Regions from separate parts of the Sulfitobacter sp. S223 genome, predicted to be linked through region 1. Evidence: riboswitches for the same ligand, from Rfam matches in the RefSeq annotation. Region 1 holds a riboswitch; the other holds the start of a gene.
What was found. Region 1 has a riboswitch for glycine ahead of gcvT (glycine cleavage system aminomethyltransferase GcvT). Riboswitches for the same ligand answer to the same signal wherever they lie in the genome.
Positions count from the first base shown of each region.

Region 2: it holds a riboswitch for glycine, as region 1 does, so the genes downstream of both, K3757_RS13540 (D-amino acid dehydrogenase) here and gcvT (glycine cleavage system aminomethyltransferase GcvT) in region 1, are expected to answer to the same signal.

Region 1 is NZ_CP083560.1:2,414,234-2,418,768, forward strand. It holds partial or broken gene K3757_RS11535 (IS3 family transposase) at 150-303, opposite strand; gene K3757_RS11540 (hypothetical protein) at 537-1,085, opposite strand; gene K3757_RS11545 (Crp/Fnr family transcriptional regulator) at 1,164-1,733, shown strand; glycine riboswitch at 2,093-2,178, shown strand; gene gcvT (glycine cleavage system aminomethyltransferase GcvT) at 2,345-3,466, shown strand; gene gcvH (glycine cleavage system protein GcvH) at 3,484-3,843, shown strand; gene gcvP (aminomethyl-transferring glycine dehydrogenase) at 3,859-4,535, shown strand, end outside.
Region 2 is NZ_CP083560.1:2,829,112-2,833,646, forward strand. It holds gene K3757_RS13515 (LysR family transcriptional regulator) at 1-742, opposite strand, end outside; gene K3757_RS13520 (DUF1127 domain-containing protein) at 863-1,081, shown strand; gene K3757_RS13525 (Bax inhibitor-1/YccA family protein) at 1,190-1,966, shown strand; gene K3757_RS13530 (DUF1272 domain-containing protein) at 2,032-2,340, shown strand; gene rpmG (50S ribosomal protein L33) at 2,464-2,631, opposite strand; glycine riboswitch at 2,813-2,900, shown strand; gene K3757_RS13540 (D-amino acid dehydrogenase) at 2,935-4,182, shown strand; RNA gene rnpB (RNase P RNA component class A) at 4,246-4,535, opposite strand, start outside.

The DNA of each region.
Region 1 (4,535 bases):
TTAGGCCGCCATTGGTTCCAAAAACTCTGACGACGGACACTATCACCCACGCCGACGCACTCGGCACCGGGTTGGAAAAGCCCGGTCGCTTTCGATCGGAAGGTGGCTTACACAGCCACTTGGGGCGGCACGATAGCGCGACAGGTCCACAGCTTCTTCAGCTTGCCGTTCTCGTCTTCCAAAGCCCTCAGCCGCTTCGCGTCGGACGGCTCCATGCCGCCAACATACGTCAGCGGTCTTCTCACCAGCTTCCTGTTCTTCGATCATCGCTATTATCTGTTCGTCCGTAAGTCGTGCCTTCATTTGTCCGTCCTTTTGTCAGGCCAACTCTAAATAAATTTGTGGGGGTTTTAGGAGCTCAGGCCACAGGGAAAGTCGGCAATGCGGACTGCTGCAGCATCGTGTTCGGGTACTGGAGGTCGGCTTTGGGCCGGAAGTTTCAGCTTCCTATAAATCGACACAAGGGGCGGATTGCGGACCTTTTGTTACGCTTTGCATAGAGGTCCGTTATGCGGGCGAAAGCTGCCGTTGCGCGACTAAAGACGAAGGTCGGCTTTCGGCATGCGCATCCAGATAACTCCTACGAGAAGTACCAATAAAACAGCTATTGTCGTGAGAGCGGATTTAGCAATTGTAGCTGTACTGGTGGCATATACCAGTGGAGCTAAAACGTCTGGCCAACACCAAATCATGGCTAAAATACCAAGGTTCTCAATATAATCGAATAGAGCACTGCCAACCGAAAAGACTATGCCAAAGCGGACAAGTTTTCCGTTTGGCATTCGTTCTGCAAACAAGCAGAGCGTGGCGATCAAAGTCAGTGCGAGCATCGCCGGATAAAGTATATCCAGAGGTAGCTGATGACTGAGATAATAATTACGCCCTTCCACACTTAACGCTTTAAGAAGCGTCGCGGCCTCTGTGGGGCCATAGCCAAAAGGGCGCATGTCGAAAGGGATGTGCCCTGAGACTGCTTCGATGTGGGCGAGTGTGACGTTGATCATCAGCAGATAAACTGACGCGCCTATCAATCCAGAGACAGCTGCGAGCATTCCGATATGCTTTGACTGAAATCTATTTGTCATTTTGTAATCTCCTTGAACTGTGCAACACATGCCCTCATGCGCAGCCACCCGCATTATCATTTGATAAGGCACACAAAGATGGATTTACGGACGTTTCTGACGCAATCACCTGACCTGTCAGATATTGCTTGCGCGGACGAATTTGCTTCGCATTGGAAACCAAAGCGCTTGAAAAAAGGGGCACACCTTGCTCGGCAAGAACAACCCGAAACAGATGAATTCATTCTTTTGGAAGGGTGCTTGGCCAGCAGTATTTGTGACAAGGACGGCAAAGAAGTTTGCGTCGGGTTTTACGTGGGCCCCTGTGTTGTTACACCAAACATCGCGCGAACGCGGGACGGTATGTCGCTCGTGTCGATCGCGGCCCCGACCGATGCCTCACTTGCAAGGATCGACGGCAATCTGCTTTCAAATATGATGATCTCATCTGAGCCCGTCCGAAATTGGGCGAATGGTGTTCTGCAGCAAGAGCTAAGCCGGAAGGTGGATCGAGAGTGGTGCCTCGCCGCTTTGGGAGGGGCTGAGCGGCTCATTTGGTTTCGCCAAGCATTCCCGGGCTACGAAGACATCTTCACCCATGCTTTGATTGCATCCTTCTTAGGGATCACTCCGGTCACCATGAGCCGGTTGCGTGCGATTAACAGCTAGGAAGCGGACCCTCGCTGCGCTTTGCAGAGAGGTCCGCTATGCGGACGAAGTGAGCTTTCGCTGCCGCTGCACCAATGACTGCTTTCCGCTCAAGGTGGACCTCCGGTGATGGTGCGCGATGCTGCAACGCGGTCCGCCATGCCCAATCTTCGCTGTAAGCGGAAAAGACCAGAATCGATCCAGCAGCATCGATACGAATGCTGGGAACCTCGGGCATATCCCTACTGCCAAGCTGGTATTCTAATGGCGACCCTCAAAGCTAGGAAGAAAACAATCTTAGGCAGCATTAAGGATCATGTTTGAGCGGGCGCGGTGACAAACTTCTTGCCAGCACGGTCTAAAACCGACTACATGCACGCAGATCGACGTCGGGAGAACCAGATCAACTGGTGCCGAAGGAGCAACCGCCCCGGAAACTCTCAGGCAACCGGACCGACGCCGATACCAAGACTCTGGAGAGAGGCACGTTAATTTGTGTCCGCCGAAGGGATAGCAATCTCAGGCACATGGACAGAGGGGGCATCACGCGTGAAAGCTTAAGCTTTTGCGTCAAAGTGGTGCCGCAGGATGTTTCATTGTCTGAACGGCCCGTCATAGATAGAGGCCATTTGATGTCTGACCTTTTTCATACGCCGTTGCATGACCTGCACCTCGCACTCGGCGCCAAAATGGTGCCTTTTGCGGGCTACGCCATGCCTGTTCAATACCCGATGGGCGTCATGCAGGAACACCTGCAAACCCGCAGCAAAGCAGGGCTTTTTGACGTCAGTCACATGGGGCAAGTGATCATCACTGGCGCAGATTACCAGGCAGTGGCAACCGCGTTGGAGAGTTTGATACCAATTGATATCCTTGGGCTTGATCAAGATCGTCAGCGCTACGGTTTCTTCACCAATGACGCCGGCGGAATTTTAGATGATTTGATGCTGGCAAATCGTGGTGACCATATTTTTATGGTCGTGAACGCAGGCTGCAAGGCCGATGACATTGCCCATATGAAAGCCAACCTAAACGGTGTCTCAGTCACCGAAATCACCGATCGCGCACTGCTCGCGCTGCAAGGACCCGCTGCCGAAGCGGTCCTGTCTGCGCTGAATCCAAAAGCCTCAAGCATGCGGTTCATGGATGTGGCTACCCTGTCGCTTGCGGGTGCCGAATGCTGGGTGTCGCGGTCAGGATATACGGGCGAAGACGGCTATGAAATATCAGTGCCCGCCGCGCAGGCAATTGCGCTGGCACAAGAGCTACTGGCCCACCCAGATGTCGCACCGATTGGTCTTGGCGCACGCGATAGCTTGCGTCTGGAAGGCGGGCTTTGTCTTTACGGACATGATATCGACGCTGAAACGACGCCGATCCAAGCCTCACTTAATTGGGCGATCCAAAAGGTGCGGCGCAATGGTGGCGACCGTATGGGAGGGTTCCCCGGCGCGGATGTTATCTTGGCTGAACTGAAGCATGGTGCTGCTACAAAACGGGTGGGCCTATTGCCCGAGGGGCGCGCGCCAATGCGTGAAGGTGTGCCGCTTTTTGCACAAGCTGATGACGAAACAGCAATTGGAAAGATCACATCAGGCGGCTTTGGACCCACAGTCGAAGCGCCCATTGCTATGGGCTATCTGCCCGCAGAGCATGCTATCGAGGGCGCCAAAGTCTATGGTGAACTTCGCGGCAAACGCTTGCCGCTGACCCTAACGTCGCTTCCTTTCACACCCGCTAATTTCAAACGATAAACTGACGGAGAACAGATATGAAATTCACTGAAGAGCACGAATGGCTACGCCCCGAAGGCGACATTGTCGTGGTGGGCATTACTGAACACGCAACAACCCAATTGGGCGATATCGTGTTCGTTGAACTGCCCGAAGTCGGCACCGTTGTCACCAAAGACGAAGAGGTCGTCGTAATCGAAAGCGTCAAAGCAGCCTCCGACATCACAGCCCCGATTGACGGCGAAATCGTCGAGGTGAACACCGCCCTTGCCGACAATCCCGGACTGGCAAATGAAGACGCGGTTGGTGCTGGCTGGTTCTTCAAAATCAAACCTTCTGATCCGTCACAGTTGGACAGCTTGATGGACGAAGCCGCCTATAACTCCCTGATCGCTTAATTTTCGGAGCCTGCCATGACCTTCACCCCCACCGACTATCTGCCCTATGACTTCGCCAACCGGCGCCACATCGGACCGTCGCCCGCCGAAATGTCGGAGATGCTGAAAGTTGTGGGGGCTGACGATCTGAATGCGCTCATCTCTGACACACTTCCCACCAAAATCCGGCAGGCCAAGCCGCTAGATTTTGGCAAACCGATGTCAGAGCGTGAGTTACTGCATCACATGAAGGTCACAGCGTCTAAGAACAAGGTCCTGACCTCGTTGATTGGGCAAGGCTATCATGGCACGGTCACGCCGCCTGCAATCCAGCGGAATATCTTCGAAAACCCCGCTTGGTACACGGCCTATACCCCCTACCAGCCTGAGATTTCGCAGGGTCGGCTTGAGGCGCTATTGAATTTCCAAACCATGGTTTCTGACCTGACCGGATTAGAGATTGCAAACGCCTCTTTGCTTGATGAGGCGACGGCATGTGCCGAGGCGATGACCATGGCGCAGCGGGTTGCCAAAACGAAGGTTAATGGGTTCTTCATCGACGAAAATTGCCATCCGCAAAACATCGCGGTGATGAAAACACGCGCCGCGCCGTTAGGTATAGAGATTACGGTGGGCAACCCAGATGATCTGGACGCAACTACCGTTTTCGGCGCGATCTTCCAGTATCCGGGGACCTTCGGACACCTGCGCGA
Region 2 (4,535 bases), 410 kb from region 1:
AAGTGCCGCCATGGTCGATTCGGGTTAACTGCTGCGCTTCAGTACCCTCAATGGCGGTATGGACGGCGAGATCGGCACTTACTGTGGCGTGGATCGCGCTGTCATTGTCAGTCTCCACCAGCATTTGCCAAGGAATATCCGCAGCATCCAGGGCAGCCACCACCTGTTTGCGAAACGTACACAGCCGACCAAACGCAATATTAAGTGGTCTTTGCCGCCATGCTGCACCGCTTTGGGCTCCGATCCAGTGCATGGGACGCTCTGCCAACGTGATGCCGCCGTTACCCAAGGATGTCTCGGTGGTAAGAATGACATCACATTCTCCCTTTGCGAACATTTCTTTGAGCGTGTGGGTGTGGCAAGATTCCAGAACGATCCTGATCGCGGGATAGACGCTGTTAAATTGTTTAAGCACCTGTGGAATTGCCGGATAAACGATGTCATGCGGCACACCCAATCTCAGCGTGCCTGCAAATTCCTGCGCCGTAAGTCGCAGCACCGCCTCGTCGTTCATAGCAACCATCCGGCGCGCATACCCCAATAGCTGGTCCCCGCTGGCGGTGAACGCGATGGTGCGGCCGCTGCGGTCCAGCAACTCTACGTCCAACAACTCCTCTAGCCGCTTGAGCTGCATTGATACCGCCGATTGCGTCAGATGCAAAAAGCCAGCCGCGCGCGTGACACCGCCCGCATCCGCGACAGCGACGAGAGACCGCAAGGTTGCCAGATCAAGATTGCGCATACATCACCAATTCAAATGAGCTACATCAAAAACATTCGTTTTAATGATGCATCGCCCTGCTCCATATATCAAGCACCGAAATGAAACACACCAAACACATCACAGATACTGGAGCATCCCATGCGTATTTCCATTCCTTCTGCCTTCTTTCGTCCTTCATCCGTCACGCGCCCGCGCACGCGGCTTTCCCTGCTTAATCTTCTGGCGCTCTGGCGGAGCCGAAGAGCATTGGGTGCGCTTTGCGAAAACCAATTGCAGGACATAGGGCTAAGTCGTTCTCAGGCCCGCGCGGAGGCCGCAAAACCTATCTGGGACGCCCCATCCTCCTGGAGATGCTAACCAAGTTGCAAAACCTGAGCAAAAAACCTTGAAAAGCGGCGGCCAGCACACGATATTACGGGTAACCCCGCGGTAATCTTGTGCGGGACAGCTTTTAGGGAGTTTTACATGGCAGACGTGAATACAATCCGGACGCGTGCCGGAAGCCGCACAGCCGCGATTGATGAGGGCCTGCGCGCACACATGAGCAAAGTCTACGGCACAATGTCCGTAGGCATGTTGATCACATTCGCCGCCGCTTGGGCGATTTCGGGCTTGGCGGTTACATCCGATCCAGCCGGCGCCACGATGGCACTGCGCGAAGGTCAGTATCTGACAGGTCTTGGTCAGGCGCTTTATGCATCCCCGTTGAAATGGGTTGTCATGTTCGCCCCGCTTGCGTTCATCTTTGGCTTTAGCGCAGGGATCAACCGGATGTCAGCAGCGACCGCGCAGCTGGTATTCTACGCATTTGCACTGGTGATGGGTGTGTCGATCAGCTCGATCTTCCTTGTCTACACCGGCTTCTCGATCATTCAGGTTTTCCTTGTAACAGCTATCGCTTTTGCGGGTCTGTCACTCTGGGGCTACACCACGAAAAAAGACATCTCCGCTTGGGGTAGTTTCCTGATCATGGGTGTAATCGGCCTGATCGTTGCGTCGATCGTCAGCATCTTCTTCCCGAACCCTGCATTGACCTTTGCTATCTCTGCAATCGGTGTGCTGATCTTTGCGGGCCTCACAGCCTATGACACGCAGCGCATCAAGACCGAATATGTTGCACACGCACAGCACGGTGACAGCGAATGGCTGGGTAAGGCCGCGATCATGGGCGCGCTGAACCTCTACCTGAACTTCATCAACATGTTCATGTTCCTGCTTCAACTCATGGGCAACCGTGAATAAGCAGGTCCACAACGACACTATTCAGGCCGCTCCTTCGGGGGCGGCCTTTTTGTTTGGAGAGTATGATGCTTGAGCTGAGACCCAATTGCGAAATGTGTGACCGCGACCTGCCACCAGACAGCGCTGAGGCCCGGATTTGCAGCTATGAATGCACCTTCTGTGTGGGCTGCGTTGAACAGGTTCTGCACAACGTCTGTCCGAATTGCGGAGGCGGCTTTGTCCCTCGCCCCATCCGGCCCCGAAAGGCCCACCGCGATGGCACCGGCCTGCGCCACAATCCGGCGAGTACCAAACGGCGTAAACTGAAGTGGACCACTGCCGACATCACTGCATTCGTGGCAAAGCGGCGCGACATCCCGCCACAAGATCGCTGAAAGCTTCTGCGGCCTGCTGAGCACCCCCTGAGGCCAGTTAAGCCGCTCCGCATTCCTTCAGCCCTAAAACGCAAAAAGCCGCGCAAAACTGCGCGGCTTTATAAGCGTCAAAGTCAGGCGATCTTACTTGATCTTGCCTTCTTTGTATTCAACGTGCTTGCGCGCAACGGGGTCATATTTCTTGATGACCATTTTTTCGGTCATGGTGCGTGCGTTCTTTTTTGTAACGTAGAAGTGGCCTGTGCCCGCGGACGAGTTCAGACGGATCTTGATCGTGGTTGGCTTAGCCATTTTATCTTCTCCTGTGCAGCGGCACGCCCAATGCGGCGCGCGCGCGTAATCTCTGAGCCTCGGCTTCTACCTTCGCCACGGGCCGAGTCAACCCCGTATTGCACATGTTCCGTGCATGGGCAGCAAAATTTACCACTCTTCGCATCATGAATGTTGCCGCAACCGTTCTAATAGTGCTACGTCACCCCTGACGGGAGAGCTGCGGGAAACCGTAGCGCCGAAGAAGCAACCGCCCCGGAAACTCTCAGGCCAATGACAGAGGGGGCACTTTGCCCGCCCGTGCGGCGGCACAAAAGGTGCGCTATGACAACACAGTCCTCCCCGAAAATCGCCGTGATTGGCGCCGGAATTACCGGTGTGACCACGGCCTACATGCTTGCCCGCAAGGGCGCTCAGGTCACCCTCTTCGAGGCAAACCCCTACCCAGCGATGGAGACCAGCTATGCCAACGGCGGCCAGCTGTCGGCCTCTAACGCCGAGGTATGGAATTCTGTCCCGACAGTTCTCAAAGGTATGAAGTGGATGTTTAAGTCCGGTGCACCTTTGCTGCTGAACCCGAAGCCGTCGTGGCACAAGTATTCATGGCTGGCCGAATTCGTCGGGGCGATTCCCAAATACCGCGAGAACACCATCCAGACTGTTAAATGGGCGCTAGAAGCGCGCGCGCATCTACGCACCATCTCCGAAGACGAAGGCATCGACTTTGACCGCGAGGAACGCGGCATCCTGCATTTCTATGGCAGCAAGGGCGAATTCGACACCGCAGCCAAGGTCACCACCCTATTGGCCGAAGGCGGGTTGGAGCGGCACGCCGTAACTCCCGCAGAAATCGAACAGATTGAGCCTGCGCTTAAGGGCGATATTTACGGCGGCTTTTTTACCGAGAGCGATTTCACCGGCGACATTCACAAATTCACCAGTGCACTGGCCAAAGGATGTGCCAAACGCGGCGTGACGCTGCGCATGTCCACCTTCGTGACCAAGGTCGACGCCGCACAGGGCAAGATCGCCATCTCCAGCCAGCCCGCTCAGGGAAAGCACGAGAAAAAAGGCGGTGTCCTGACCGAGATCTACGACAAGGTCGTGATCTGTTCAGGGGTGAAGTCGCGGAGCTTTGCCGCGCATCTGGGCGATCGGCTGAATATCTATCCGGTCAAAGGTTATTCTTTGACGATCAATCTGGAAGATGAGGCCGCGCAAACCGCTGCCCCCACCGTCAGCTTGCTTGATGACAACGCCAAGATCGTCACCAGCCGCTTGGGTAAGTCGCGGTTCCGCGTTGCGGGTACGGCTGAATTCAACGGGTATAACAAAGACATCGTCTGGAACCGCGTGGCACCGATGCTGGATTGGTGCCACACGCATTTCCCCGAAATGAGTACCGAAAGCTTCCAATCCTGGGCGGGCCTGCGGCCTATGATGCCGAATGTGCTGCCCCGTGTTGGACAGGGGCGCAACCCTGCGGTCTTCTACAACACAGGCCATGGGCATTTGGGATGGACCCTGTCTGCCGCCACCGCCGAGATCGTCTCGGAACTGGCCATCGCCTAAACTGCCCAAACCACCCCTGCGGGTGCAGCACGACACGCTGTATCCGCAGGTTAAGTTATGAAAATGCGCGAAAGGCCTATAAGCCGGATTCTGTCCCGAGGGTTGCCCCTCATGGATGACCATTCCTCTGACCATGCCGTTACCGACACAGCTACAGCCGCCAACCCGGACCTGCTGGAGCGAAAGAAGCTCCGCCGCCATGCCCGAAGACACAGAAGCACGCGGTCCCTATTTGGCGTTGCTCCCGGTGGGGCTTGCCATGCCGCCGCTGTTGCCAGCCGCGCGGTGGGCTCTTACCCCACCGTTTCACCCTTACCTGCCAACGCGCCAAGGCGAACCTTGACTGACAGGCG